Regions from separate parts of the Xenorhabdus sp. Sc-CR9 genome, predicted to be linked through region 2. Evidence: predicted binding sites of a transcription regulator. Region 2 holds the regulator's gene; each other region holds the start of a gene.
The links. The regulator LexA, encoded in region 2, represses DNA repair genes until DNA is damaged. The targets are predictions, from matches to a motif close to TNCTGTATGTACATACAGNA.
Positions count from the first base shown of each region.

Region 1: a site for LexA is predicted at 1,576-1,595, ahead of AACQ81_RS08505 (DNA translocase FtsK 4TM domain-containing protein). Genes of this name have one in related genera too.
Region 3: a site for LexA is predicted at 3,172-3,191, ahead of sulA (SOS-induced cell division inhibitor SulA). Genes of this name have one in related genera too.

Region 1 covers NZ_CAWQTY010000167.1:77,599-82,657, reverse strand. The annotation lists gene trxB (thioredoxin-disulfide reductase) at 1-413, opposite strand, end outside; gene lrp (leucine-responsive transcriptional regulator Lrp) at 1,032-1,526, shown strand; gene AACQ81_RS08505 (DNA translocase FtsK 4TM domain-containing protein) at 1,659-5,059, shown strand, end outside.
Region 2 covers NZ_CAWQTY010000195.1:4,039-9,097, forward strand. The annotation lists gene AACQ81_RS14290 (DUF6024 family protein) at 1-631, shown strand, start outside; gene AACQ81_RS14295 (DMT family transporter) at 628-1,521, shown strand; gene zur (zinc uptake transcriptional repressor Zur) at 1,845-2,357, shown strand; gene lexA (transcriptional repressor LexA) at 2,498-3,115, opposite strand; gene AACQ81_RS14310 (diacylglycerol kinase) at 3,234-3,605, opposite strand; gene plsB (glycerol-3-phosphate 1-O-acyltransferase PlsB) at 3,741-5,059, shown strand, end outside.
Region 3 covers NZ_CAWQTY010000167.1:11,120-16,178, reverse strand. The annotation lists gene AACQ81_RS08275 (AAA family ATPase) at 1-354, opposite strand, end outside; gene matP (macrodomain Ter protein MatP) at 560-1,009, shown strand; gene ompA (porin OmpA) at 1,102-2,223, opposite strand; gene sulA (SOS-induced cell division inhibitor SulA) at 2,580-3,152, opposite strand; gene AACQ81_RS08255 (TfoX/Sxy family DNA transformation protein) at 3,393-4,016, shown strand; gene yccS (YccS family putative transporter) at 4,359-5,059, opposite strand, start outside.

The DNA of each region.
Region 1 (5,059 bases), on a different contig from region 2:
GTTGCACAAGCGGATACACCCCGGCCTTTGAAAGCTTCTTCGGAAGGCAATCCTAGATAACGGGCAGAAGCACCTGTCGCTATGATCAACGCATCACAAGTATATTCCTGATCATCCCCATATAAACGGAGTGGTTTGTTTGAGAAATCAACTTTCTTAATATGGTCAGAAATCATCTCAGTTTGAAATTTCTCAGCATGCTGGAACATACGCTCCATCAAGTCTGGACCAGTAAGCCCTTCAGGATCACCGGGCCAGTTTTCAACCTCAGTCGTGGTGGTCAATTGGCCGCCTTTTTCAATCCCAGTAATGAGAACCGGATTTAGATTAGCGCGGGCTGCATAAACGGCAGCGGTATAACCAGCAGGACCTGAGCCAAGAATGATGAGTTTACTGTGTTTGGCTGTGCTCATGAATACCTCATTTCCATTATCTCATATTGCGAATTTAGGGATTGTAGGAGAAATAATAAGTTAAAAAAAGCGATTATCAGATAAAATATTCATGTTATTAACGATTTTACCGATAGATAGTAACTATGATGTGATCGAAATGTAAGGGGGAATTGTTTAACCTTCTGAATCGAACATCATTTATACATTTAAGATATGAAACCAGTTATTTGAACGTCTTACTGAAAATTTGTTTGGTATGTTGTTCTGGTTTTCGCTCATTTACTTTGACAATCGGCTGTGCATTTGCGAAAACATCTGTGTAAGAGATAATTATCTACCTCGCTAATCAATTGTTTCTATAGAATAGACAAATTGAGGTGGATAATTTTCTCATAGAATATTAAAAATTGCCGTTAAGCTACTTTCTGAAAGACATTGTGTTTTGGGAGATAATATACTGGAAAATGGTGTTCTGGTTAATCGAACGCTGGAAAACCACATACTGGGAAATTGTAGTAGGCCTCAAAACTTGGTTACAGATTGGGCTTTACCTTTGAAGACATCTTTTCCAGCTCAGTTGCTTCAAAGAGATAGGGAAAAGTTATGGGTGTAGGAATATAGAGAGAGAGCAATAAGATGATTGATAATAAGAAGCGTCCAGGAAAAGATCTTGATCGTATAGATCGCAATATCCTTAATGAGTTGCAAAAAGACGGTCGTATTTCTAACGTGGAGTTATCCAAACGTGTTGGTCTGTCACCGACACCTTGTCTGGAACGTGTACGTCGTTTGGAGCGCCAGGGCTTTATCTCTGGTTATACAGCTTTGCTGAATCCTCACTATCTGGATGCATCGTTGCTGGTATTCGTTGAAATTACGCTGAACCGTGGAGCAACAGATGTGTTTGAACAATTCAATACGGCTGTCCAGAAATTAGAAGAAATCCAAGAATGTCATTTGGTCTCTGGTGATTTTGACTACTTGCTGAAAACGCGCGTACCAGATATGTCCGCATATCGTAAATTACTCGGTGAAACCCTGTTGCGTCTTCCGGGGGTTAACGATACGCGTACTTATGTCGTTATGGAAGAAGTGAAACAGAGTAATCGCCTAGTGATTAAGACTCGTTAAGCTTTTGTCTAAAATGTACAGATGCAAAACAGGAAAAACTTAGGTACACTCCTGTTTATGCATACAGTTTCAACGCTGAGCTATCCTCAGCGTTGTTCCGTTTAATCAACAGGAAAACCTGGAGAGTCTTTCTTGAACCAGGAATATACAGAAGACAAACGTGTTAAGTTAAAGAAAATAAGCAGTGGCCGCCGGCTTCTGGAAGCCGTTCTGTTGGTAATTGCTATTTGTGCTGTGTACTTGATGATAACGCTCATTAGCTTTCACCCATCCGATCCAAGCTGGTCACAAACTTCATGGCATGAACCCATCCACAATTGGGGTGGAAGCGTAGGTGCCTGGTTGTCAGACACGCTGTTCTCGGCATTTGGTATTCTTGCCTATGCAGTCCCGCCGTTAATGTTTTTAGGTTGTTGGAATGCTTTCCGTCAGAAAGATAGGCAAGAGTACGTTGATTTTTTTACCCTCGCATTACGTGTTATCGGCGCTTTAGCCTTGGTACTGACTTCATGTGGCTTGGCAGCACTCAATATTGATGATTTGGATGATTTTGCTGCCGGTGGTGTTGTGGGTAATTTATTCAGTAATGCGATTCTGCCTTGGTTCAATATACTTAGTGCAACATTAGCCCTGCTTGGTATTTGGGCGGTTGGTTTTATTTTGTTTACGGGTTGGTCATGGCTCACCATTGCAGAAAAGATTGGTGCAATCATTCTGGATTCTATAAGTTTTATGGTAAACCGCAGTCGTAATGCATCAGAATATGACCGTAATGAGTTGGAAGATGAATATTCAACCAGTGAGCATCAACGAGCCGAACATATTGACCAAAATGAACTGGCTGAGACAACGATTGAAACAGAAGCGGTAAGCGCAGACGAAGATGATGTGTTGTTGACTGCTCCAACAGTAATTGAATTAGCAAATACAGATTCAGCATTACCTACTGCTTCAACTTCCTCTAAAACAGAATTTATTGAGAAAACACAGGAAAAGAGTTCTCCTGAGCATATCTCCGTACAGACAGTACCAACACAAACTGTGTTACCAGAAATGCCTGAGCAATCATTCAGCAGTAGCAGTGATGAACACATACCGCAATCAGTAATACAACCAGGGGCAACTTCGTCAGAACCTGTACAAACTGAAATAACGCATAATGCAAAAGATGAGCAAGAGGAAGAGTCTGTTCGTTATTTATTTGAATTACCAAACGATTATCAATCAAATTCAGAACCAGACAATCTTTCGTCAGTTATTGCTGATACTGACAGTACCAACCTGAAAAATACGGTTGCGGATATTGCCGGCATTTCTGCTATAACGAAAAATCCTCAGATTAAACAGGGTATTGGCCCTGAAATGCCACGCCCTAATCCTGTCAGGATACCTACACGTCGTGAATTGTATGGTATTAAAGTGCCTTCTCATCGTTTGGCGGAACATCTGCAACGGGAAGAAAAAGAAAAGCAGAATGAACTGATCGCAGAAACTCATGAACAAGACATGGATGAGCAACAGCAAAATATGTTGCGTCAGCAATTTCTTGAACAACAACGTGAACGTTATGGCAATAATTTTGAGACAGAAAGTAGAGAAGCACGCGAGGAAGCTGTATCTTTATATCGGCAACCAACAGTAACTGTATTTACAGAACAGAATAATCTGGAAAATAGTGTAGATGAACAGGAAGCGCAGCAGGAAGAAGCGCTGCGAATGGCATTTGAGCAACAGCAGAGTGAGCGTTATCAAATGAACCAACCTGTTATTTCAACACACATTTCAGAACAAGATGAAGGAGCTGAGTTAAATTATTCTCCTCAGGTTGATGATCTTGATAAATCTGAATCAACTGAGCCTGCATTCAGAGTACCAGAGCCATTGATTCAACAAGAGACTCAGGAGAAAAAAATAGTTCCTGCCCCTGCTTCCCATGAATCGGGAATTCAGCATACTCTTGCGCAGCAACCGCAGCAACCGCAGCAACCGCAGCAACCGCAGCAACCGCAGCAACCGCAGCAACCGCAGCAACCGCAGCAACCGCAGCAAGACAGCTTGTTCCATCCATTTTTGATGCGCAATGATCAGCCATTGCCGAAACCAACAACACCTATGCCTTCTTTAGACCTTTTGGCTAAGCCGCCAATAGAAGAAGAACCTGTCGATATGTTTGTTCTAGAACAAACCTCTCGTTTGATTGAATCGCGTCTAAATGATTATCGCGTCAAAGCAGATGTTGTTGGATTTTCGCCTGGTCCTGTGATTACAAGGTTTGAGCTGGACTTGGCGCCGGGTGTCAAGGCTTCCCGCATATCTAACTTATCACGTGACCTTGCCCGCTCTCTTTCCGCAGTAGCTGTCCGTATTGTGGAAGTTATCCCCGGGAAACCTTATGTCGGGTTGGAATTGCCCAATAAAAAGCGCCAAACAGTTTACCTGAGGGAAGTACTGGATTGCGATAAATTCAGGGACAATCCATCGCCGTTGACTATTGTTCTTGGAAAAGACATTGCAGGGCAACCTGTTGTGGCTGATTTGGGTAAAATGCCTCACTTACTTGTTGCAGGGACAACGGGTTCGGGCAAATCGGTGGGGGTTAACGCCATGATCCTCAGTATCCTGTATAAAGCGAAACCGGAAGATGTTCGTTTTATCATGATAGATCCGAAAATGCTTGAATTATCAGTGTATGAAGGAATTCCGCACTTATTGACTGAAGTTGTCACTGATATGAAAGATGCGGCCAACGCCTTGCGCTGGTGTGTGAATGAAATGGAACGACGTTACAAACTGATGTCAGCTTTGGGTGTGCGTAATCTCGCTGGTTATAACGACAAGATCAAACAAGCGGAAAATATGGGACGGCCAATCCCTGATCCGTTCTGGAAACCGGGAGATAGTATGGATGCAACGCATCCTATGCTGAAAAAAGAGCCTTATATCGTCGTTATGGTTGATGAGTTTGCAGACCTGATAATGACAGTCGGGAAGAAAGTGGAAGAACTGATTGCCCGTTTGGCTCAGAAAGCGCGTGCAGCAGGTATTCACTTGGTGCTGGCAACACAGCGTCCTTCTGTTGACATCATTACGGGATTGATTAAAGCCAATATTCCAACACGTATTGCATTTACAGTGTCCAGTAAAATCGATTCTCGTACCATTCTTGATCAAGGTGGTGCAGAATCATTGCTTGGCATGGGAGATATGCTTTATTTGGCACCAAATTCTTCCATTCCTGTGCGTGTTCATGGTGCATTTGTCCGTGACCAAGAGGTTCATGAAGTCGTTAATGACTGGAAAGCTCGTGGGCGTCCTCAATATATTGATAGTATTATCAAGGGCGGAGAAGATGGTGATGGCGGCTTAGGGTTTGATAGCGATGAAGAGCTGGATACTTTGTTTGATCAAGCAGTTGAATTTGTGGTTGAAAAGCGCCGTGTTTCCATTTCGGGCGTGCAACGTCAATTCCGTATCGGATATAACCGGGCGGCTAGGATTGTCGAACAAATGGAAGCACAGCAGATTGTCAGTAC
Region 2 (5,059 bases):
TATGCCATATAATAATATCACTACTGGATCTTTTCCAAATTCCATACCTCTATTAACCCATATTGACCCTCAGACAGGGATAATTTGTTCACTAAAAAATGCTGACTTCGTTTTAGACGCTGCCCAGTCAATAGGTACTATATGGCATCACAAAGCAGCTATTTCCTCTAAAATAGTATTTTTTCCATTACATAAACATCTGGCTATTCAGTCAGGAATAGGCGTTCTCTGCATTCAAAATAAAGATCATTATCCTGAAATATCTAACATTGCCAAAATATCTGAATCCGGCACTGTTAATCTCAGATCATATAACGATGCTTTGAATAGATGCATAGAACGCCCTGATTTTTTTAATGTTGCTTATTTTGATTTAACAGATAAAGAAGCAAATGAATTAGAGAAAATAGGATTTAAATGTATTACACCTTTACAATCTAAAACTCCATTTGTTGTTTTACAGTCTGATTTTTATTTAGATAAATTACCTTGCAATAAAAAATCCGTTATAACCATGAAAAAAATAGGAACAATGATTTACAGATTTAGTTGCTATAAGAGCGGAGCAATAAATTCAACAGCAGTAAATTGTAATTTTAAATTAATTGATTATATCAAAGAGTTATTATGAACAATGTAAATCATCCAGCCAAAGTAGGCTATCTATTCGCTCTTTTAGGCGGAACCATTCTCAGTTTCGATACCGTATTCATACGAGCCATAAATTTTACCCCAGAACAAATTGCATTCTGGCGTTCTTTTTCCATGTCACTTCCAATGATAATCATTATATTTTTTTCTTTATTCAGAAGAAAAAATAAAATTAAAAAAAATCAAACATACAGTAAATATTTTTTTCTGGCCTCCTTTTTTTATGGTTTATCGGCAATATTATTCCCGGTTTCAGCAATGACAACATCTATCGCAAATATGCTGTTTATAATCAGCACCGCTCCACTTTGGGCTGCGATACTTTCATGGTTTGTCATTAAAGAAATTGTCAGCCGTATGACAATAGTAGCGTTCATTATTTCAATAGCTGGAGTAATTGTTGTAATGTATGGCTCTAACGCTAATCTTTCAGTATCATTCGGTGATATTACCGCTTTATTAACAGCAATATCTATGGCAGCTGCTTTCGTTACTGGACGAATTAGTAAGCAAGATTTATCTTTAACACCTTCCATTGGCGCAATATTTTCTTTTATACTGTTATATTCTTACTTTGATATCAATCTTGATATTTCATTGTTCAATTTTTTTCTAATCTTAATAGAAGGTTCTGTCATTGTATTCTTAGCTCTAACTTTAATTGCTAAATCTTCAAAACTAATACCTTCTTCTCACCTGGGTTTTTTCCTTCTTCTAGAAGCAGTATTTGGCCCAATTTGGATATGGCTTGTTTTTGGAGACAGCCCAAATAATTATACACTTATAGGTGGTGGTATTATTCTGACTGCTTTAATTGCGAATAGTCTACATTCTATCCGATTATTACAGTCAGAAACAGCAAAAAGATAAATTATTCCTAGAAGATAGATTATTTAACATGACTCATCTTCTTTAAAGTTATTTATATCCTAACTCTATGATTGTGAAAAAATTTATTCTGCCTGATATTATTATATATTGGTTTTTTTCTTTTAAGATAAAGAAATTTATTATTTTTATCTTTAATTGGTATGTATCAGTAAATAACGAGTCACACAGTAGCAAGATAATCGACATCTTTTGATACTTATATTTATAACCCAAAGACAGTGAGGTATCGCGTGAATTCCACTCTTAAGCCTAAAACGTGTTAACATCAAAGCTATTAGCATCGTGTAGGTGTGAGAGGTGTAATGGAAATTATCAATCAACAAAAATTACTGGCACAAGCTGAAACAATCTGTCTTTCAAGAGGGGTTCGCTTAACACCCCAACGCCTTGAAATTCTTCGATTAATTACGGAGCAACCCAGTGCAATAAGCGCTTATGATTTGCTGGATTTATTACGCGAAGTCGAACCTCAGGCTAAGCCGCCAACGGTTTACCGTGGGTTAGAATTTTTGCTGGAGCAAGGTTTTATTCACAAAATAGAATCTACAAACAGCTATGTTCTTTGCCATCACTTTGAAGAACCCAGCCATACTTCAGCTATGTTTATCTGTGAATATTGCGGCTCCGTAACTGAAAAGGATGCGAAAGATATTGAATCCGCAATTCAGCAGTTAGCGCAAGGTACAGGGTTCCATTTGAGAAATAGTGTGATAGAAGTCCACGGATTATGCGCTTCCTGCCATGAAATAGATTCCTGTACGGAACGCGATACATGTCAGCACAATCATGCTGTTGAAGAGAAGAAAAAGAAATAAAGATAAGAACCTGCTTGGGCGGTGAGGCGGTCATAGCTGATATTTTCATGTATTCTCAAGTTCCCGCTGAATTCAAATATAACGGGTACTGGAAAAATGACCGCCCCGGAATGGCAAAGTGTAATTATCCGTTTTTACAATCAGAACCAGTCTCCGTTACGAATAACGCCTACTGCCAATCCTTCAATAGTGAAACTCTGTTCGCTCAAATCAACTACAATCGGTGAAAATTCTGGATTTTCAGCGATCAGTTCAATTTTGTTTCCTGTTTGTCTGAAACGCTTCACTGTGACTTCATCTTCAATACGCGCCACAATGACTTGTCCATTATGAACATCCTGTGTTTTATGCACAGCAAGTAAATCTCCGTCCATAATACCGATGTCTTTCATAGACATTCCACTGACACGCAATAGAAAATCAGCACTTGGTTTAAATAATTCAGGATCAACCTTATAGTGACTTTCGATATGTTCCTGAGCTAGCAGTGGCTCGCCAGCAGCAACACGACCGATCAACGGTAATCTCATTCCGTCACCCGGTTCTTCGAGAAGCAAACGGATACCTCTGGATGCACCAGAAATAATCTCTATCACCCCTTTACGCGCCAGCGCTTTTAAATGCTCTTCCGCCGCGTTAGGTGAACGAAAACCAAGACGCGCTGCAATTTCAGCACGTGTCGGTGGCATACCCGTTTGCGAAATATGGTCACGCACTAAGTTATAGACTTGTTGCTGTCTGGCAGTTAATGCTTTCATTTCGCCCCCTGTTTGTTTATACAGTCCAGCTGTGAGTATATACAGGTAAATTCGAATTGGGAACCTGTCAGCACGTAAAAGCAGCTAAATAACGTATTTTAATGAAAAACACGTCGAATCAGCACATAAAATGCGACCAAAGGATTATTCCCCAGATAAACAAGGCCAGAAGTATGGTAAGCAATACAGCCGCTGAACCCATATCTTTCGCACGACCTGATAACTCATGGTATTCACTACCGATACGATCCACTACAGCTTCTATTGCACTATTGAGAATTTCGACAATCACAACCAGCATAACAGCGCTGATAAGCAGGATTCTTTCGACTATGCTGAGGTCCAAAGAAAATGCAATGATAATTGCAAATATGGCAGCAATTGCCTCCTGTCGAAATGCCGCTTCATTTTGCCATGCCGTTTTGATTCCTTTCGCCGAATACCCTGCCGCTTTAATGATGCGGGTCAAACTTGTTGATTGATTTGCCATAGAATTATACTCAATCACTTGGTATTTGTATGGTTATATAATTTTTAGTCTCTATTATTGTCTTATTTCCACAGATCTCAAAATCTGTTTCTGGTATCCTTGCGAGGCATTGCTAACAAGAGGCTTAAAGTCGTTATGTCAGGTTGGCGTAAAATATATTATAAGTTATTGAATTTACCATTAAAATTATTAGTAAAAAGTAAACTTATCCCTACAGATCCCATTGCAGAGCTGCGTCTTGATACGACACGGCCTATTTTGTACGTACTCCCGTACCACTCAAAAACAGACTTATTGACCTTGCGTCAACAATGTCTGGCACAAGATCTGCCGGATCCGTTGAATCCTTTGGAAATTGGTGATGCGCAGCTTCCTAGTTGTGTGTTTATCGATAACGGCCCACGTGTGTTCAGTTGTTATGCACCAAAGCATGAATCTGTGAAGATTTTTCATTCCTATCTGGACTTGCATCACAATAATTCTGATTTGAATATCCAGATGGTGCCAGTTTCCGTAATGTTCGGCCGCTCTCCGGGGCGTGAAGGGCAAGAAGCTAATACAGCACCGCAATTACGTCTGCTAAATGGTGTGCAAAAGTTTTTTGCGATCCTGTGGCTGGGACGAGATAGTTTTGTGCGTTTCTCCACGCCTGTTTCTCTGCGTAAGATGGCAGATGAGCATGGTACAGATGATATCATTGCTAATAAACTCGCCCGTGTTGCCCGGATACATTATTCCCGTCAGCGTCTTGCGGCTGTTGGCCCTCGTCTGCCTGCCAGACAGGAACTGTTCAACAAATTACTCACATCAAAGGCAATAGAAAAAGCCATTGCTGATGAAACACGCAGCAAGAAAATTTCTCCCGAAAAGGCGAAGCAAAACGCCATCAACATGTTGGAAGAAATTGCCGCGAACTTCTCCTATGAAACAGTTCGTCTGACCGACCGTGTTTTGAGTTGGACATGGAACCGTTTATATCAGGGCATTAATGTTCATAATGCTGAACGAATTCGTCAGTTGGCGCAGGATGGTCATGAACTGGTTTATGTTCCATGCCATCGCAGTCATATGGACTACTTATTGCTTTCGTATGTGATTTATCACCAAGGATTGGTTCCACCACACATCGCAGCGGGAATTAACCTGAATTTCTGGCCTGCCGGCCCGGTATTCCGTCGTCTTGGTGCGTTCTTTATCCGCCGGACATTTAAAGGCAATAAACTCTATTCAACGATATTCCGTGAATATCTCGGTGAGCTGTTTGTCCGTGGTTATTCGGTTGAATATTTTGTCGAAGGTGGTCGTTCTCGTACAGGTCGTTTGCTTGATCCGAAAACCGGCACACTTTCTATGACATTACAAGCGATGCTGCGTGGTGAATCCCGTCCAATTACGATTGTGCCCATCTATATCGGTTATGAGCATGTGATGGAAGTCGCGACTTACGCCAAAGA
Region 3 (5,059 bases), on a different contig from region 2:
CCATTCTCTATAGGCAACCCGCTCAGTGGGTGCAAAACTGCCTTCTTCTGAAGAGTGCCAGGTAATGGTTTGGTGTTTTATCTGATAATACCCACCGATATTACCGTTTTTTTTCGGCAATAAAGAAGAAACTGCATCAGATAAATAAGACAGATAAGCATCACTTTCTTCTGCTTTCAGCAGCATAAAGGGTTGACGCAAATCAGCCTGACAAAAAAGGGATAAACTACTGTGGAGTCTGGATTGAACCTCATCCATTGTAATGGAGGGCAATTCAGATACCGAATTAAAGAGCGCCTCATAAGGCGTATTGTTTGGCTGTAGTGCCTGCCAGTCTAGTTTTATATTCGTCAAAGTGATAGCTACATCATATAGTAAAAGGAAACATTTATTATACAAGATTAGGCAATGAACAAACATGCCAGGATCTTGAAAGACACGACATTTGAGCTAACGCATTCATTGTCTGCAAAATACTCCAAGATTTTGTGTTGCTATGAGCAATTCACAGAAATAATTGCTATGCTTAATTTAAGTTACGCTGTCACTGAGAGATGAAATGAAATATCAACAATTGGAAAATCTGGAATGTGGCTGGAAATGGACATATTTAGCGAAAAAACACCGTGAAGGCGAGCTGATTACTAAATACATTGAAAAAAGCGCAGCTCAGGATGCGGTCAACGAATTGATGAAAATAGAACAAGAGCCGGTCCAAGTCTTGACTTGGATTTCGCGGCATATGAATCCCGATTTATCCAACCGAATGAAGCAAACGATTCGGGCACGGCGTAAACGTCATTTTAATTCTGAGCATCAATACTCCCGTAAAAAATCTATCGATTTGGATTTCCATGTCTGGCAACGGCTTTCAGCGCTTTCTCGGCGTCGCGGCAATACGTTATCAGAAACAATAGTGCAATTGCTGGAAGATGCTGAATATAGGGAAAAATATAACCATCAGATGTCGAGTTTAAAACAGGATCTGGAAGCAATATTAGGGAAATAAAGCACTATCTATGATGGTAACGTAAAAAAAGAGTAAGCAAAAAAATAAAACCCCATTTTAAAATGGGGTTTTTCAGCGATATTAGAGCAGTATTACTGTGCTACTTTTGGTTGAGTAACAACTTCTTTCGTGCCCTGAATGTTGATAACTACACGGCGATCTGGAGCCAGGCAGTCGATAAGTTTAGCGTGGATTTTAATGTTGTCACAGCTAGAACCAGTAACAGGGCTTTCTTTGCCGCGACCTTCTGCTTGGATACTGCCGGCAGGGATGCCTTTAGCAACCAAATAGTCTACAACGGATTGAGCACGTTTTTGAGACAGTGGCAGGTTAAAATTCTGGCTGCCGATACGGTCGGTGTAACCAATTACCAGAACATTGCCTTGAGTTGGGTCGATATTAGCCAGTTGATTGTAGAGGTTATCCAGTTCTTGTTTACCTTCTTGCTTCAGTGTTGATTTGTTGAAATTGAACAGAACGTCAGAACGCAGAGTGAAGTTCTTGTTTTCAACAATAGGCGCAGGGATCACTGGAGCAGGAGCCACTGGTACAACGACTGGGGCAGCTTCATCTTGACCGAAACGGTAAGAAACACCGACACTCAGCAGACCATTATCCGGGCGGGCACCAACAGAAGTTGCATCACCGATGTTGTTAACCCATTGGTAATCCAGACGGGTTGCCAGATTTTTAGTCAGTGCGTATTCAACACCAATCGCAGCCAGAGGAGAAATACCCGTATCGTGGTCTTTCAGTCTGCGCTGGCCTTTATCACCAGTTCCTTCGACTGCATTTGCATTGTAAGTCGCAGAAGAATCCGCACGCCATACCATACCACCAAGGCGAGTATAAACATCCAGATTGTCCATCACTGGATAGCTTAGTTTAGTGGTCAATTGAATGCCTTGAGCACGGAAAGCACCGTTATTAACGCTGCCTTTATAAGCCATGCGACCTAACCAGTCATAACCCAGTTCAAAGCCCAGATATGGGTTTGCCTGATAACCGACATAGGCACCTGCACCTAACTGACTTTTGTGAGTAGAGCCGTTACCAATGCGGGTATCATAACCATGACCGTAGAAGTTTACGTCATGGTATTGAGACCAACCCAGCTTAGCACCGGTATACCAAGTATTATCCTTTGGAGCTGCTTGAGCAGCAGTTGCGAAAGCTGCCACTGCCACTGCTACTGCGATAGCTGTCTTCTTCATTTTACGCCTCGTTATCATCCAAATAGGCAATTGGCCTTGAAAGCCTTATTATTAGCCATTGGTTAAAATGTTTTGTTAGGTAACTATACTTATCTCAGGAGATGCGTCCTTAAATATAAGGGCGGTAAGTACAATTCCCTAAACTTTGTAAAGTCTACAACGAACTTAAAAAGTTACAAGTACACTGTGATTCATTGCACAGAATTTTCAATTATAGACTGACATAACGTGAATATTTTTGACGAATATTTACAGTTAAATTCATATTAATATGTTGATTTTCACTATAAATAAGAATAACTATCAATTGGTAGCTTATTTTTTATAAAAAATATTGGGATAAATCCTAATTTTCGTCAATGATAGTAATTTGTGTGTATTTGTAATTTACACGGCTGTGATATAAATTGATGTGCCTGATTTTGGGGACGCATAATGAGGCCGAGAGCCATGCCTTTTTGCGCAGCCAATTGTAATTTATTAACTTCATATTCAGACAATTCAGGTAACCAACCCAATACCACACTATAGTTTCCACTTGCCAACGCTTTTTCCATGGCATCGATTGACGCAATGGGATGGATTTGATTTAGCTGGACGACCTTATTTATAGGAAGGCCGGAACTTATTAACCATTGACGGCTTAATCTCTTATCGGGTGTTACCCAAAGTAACCACCTGTCTTCATTTCCGGATCGATGTAATAAAGGAAGAAGGATGTGATTAATGGCAGACTGGTGTTCATTGTATATCAGCTCACTGACCAGACCTTTCACAGTCAGTGAAGAGCTGTGAGAAGGTTTAACAAAAGACAGTTTTTTCACAGTCATTCCAACCATTGCTTTATCTGTTTTATGCTTTTTTACTGTTGTGGTAGCCACTGCTGTTTTCTGCTTAGTGAAATATTCCCACTCTGATTGAGTGCTCATAATATTCCTCACTATGATGAACTGTATATTTATACAGTATAACGCTATTTGATTAAAAGCAAGCCTATTTTTTTCAAAGCGCTTCGCAAAAATTCACAGAAATTAAGATTTTTCCTACTTAACGATTGGCAGTTGGAAATAGTTTGCGTATGGTTTTAATTAATTGTTCTTGTTATCTATTTTATTAATAGAAGGCATGATTAAACATTACATTGGAATGTGATTCATGGAGTGATAAAAATGCTTTTATCTGGAGCTCGTTTTGCTCAATTGCAACATGGTGTATCTTCACTGGGAAAAATTAAGAAAAAATCTCAATTTGGTGGCATCGGGCTGCTGATTAATGGTGTTTTATTTGCCATTAGTTCCGATGGGGAACTTTATTTACGAGGGAATAGTCACGCTGAGGTATTATTTAGAGCGAGAGGGATGGAAAAATTTATTTATTCAAAAAGAGGGATACCTGTTGCTTTGCGTTATTACCGTGTTAATGAATCACTTTGGCAAGATCAAAAACAATTGTTTGAATATGTGAATCTGGCTTATATCTATACTAGAGAAGAAATTATTGATAGACAGAAAATGCCGCTCAGACTAAAAGATCTTCCTAATTTAGGGATAGTATTAGAGAGACAATTATGGAAAGTTGGTATTTCTAAAGTAGAAGAATTACGGATGTTAGGAGCAAAAGCAACTTATCTAAAATTACAGCAGCACAGGAAAAAAACAAATGTCAGTTTACTGCTTGCTTTAGCAGGTGCAATAGAAGGATGTCATGTCGCAGTATTACCAGAGCAATTACGTGATGAATTAATCAGTTGGCATAGTGAATTAATTCACCAGAATTCAGATTACCGCTCGTAATGAGTGATATTTGATGAATAGGGGCATTGGCCCCTATTGCTTGTAAATTTAGCATTCGTATTTAATGAAAATGTTAATAACTTTGTCGTGTATTTCTTCTGATTTTAGAATAGATAATCGTTCTCTGATTCAGGTTTTTTAATCGTGCCAGAGTGTTTTACATGTAACCAATATCAAAAATGCATACTTGTATTGTTAATGTTTATAACCATTTATCTATTTTGTTTTGAATAACAAGGTAATATTTATTTATATCATTATTAGACAATGGATTTGTGATGAAATTCCAAGTTACAGTATGACCAATCAAGCTGTAACTTGAAATATGATAGGTATAGTTTTTTAGTATGGTTCTTGTTCACTAACTTGTTTTATCAAACTCACTAATTCAGGTAAAAGCTCAATCAGTAATCTTACTTGCTGTAACACAAGCTGAGCTTTGCCATTGCTATCAGAAGGGATGAAATTGATCCTTTCAATTAATTGGTTTGCAATGGATTGCACAGAGTTATCATCATTCAGGTTTTGTTTTAATATAGATTCAACATGGGAGATTGCATCGTTGAGAATATCCAAAATTGCAGGATCATTGAGTTTGTCACGATGGGCACCTAATGCAGAAATATAACTCAGCATTGTATGGTTAAGGCATAGCAAACGAAATTCAACCTCTTGAGAAATACGATAGCTTTTTGGCTCCGACGCCATATTTGAGATTACTGATGCTAATTCAGCATCACAATTATGAGCAACACGGCGAGCAATGCGATAATCCAGACTGTTACTTTTACCTTGATGATATTGTATCAAAATTGCATTGAGATAACGGCAATTAGCGCTTACGGTTCGGTTTATCACTTGTGGCAATTGACGGAACTTCCAATCCGGCCAGATGAAACTGACTGCAAGCAGAGCGATACCGCAACCTATCAATGTGTCGATAATTCTTGGTAATGCAACTTCAAAACCTTCACCTAATAAATTAAAACTGAGTAACACTAATAGTGTGATGAATAGTGTTGCATGAGTATATTGGCTGTTGC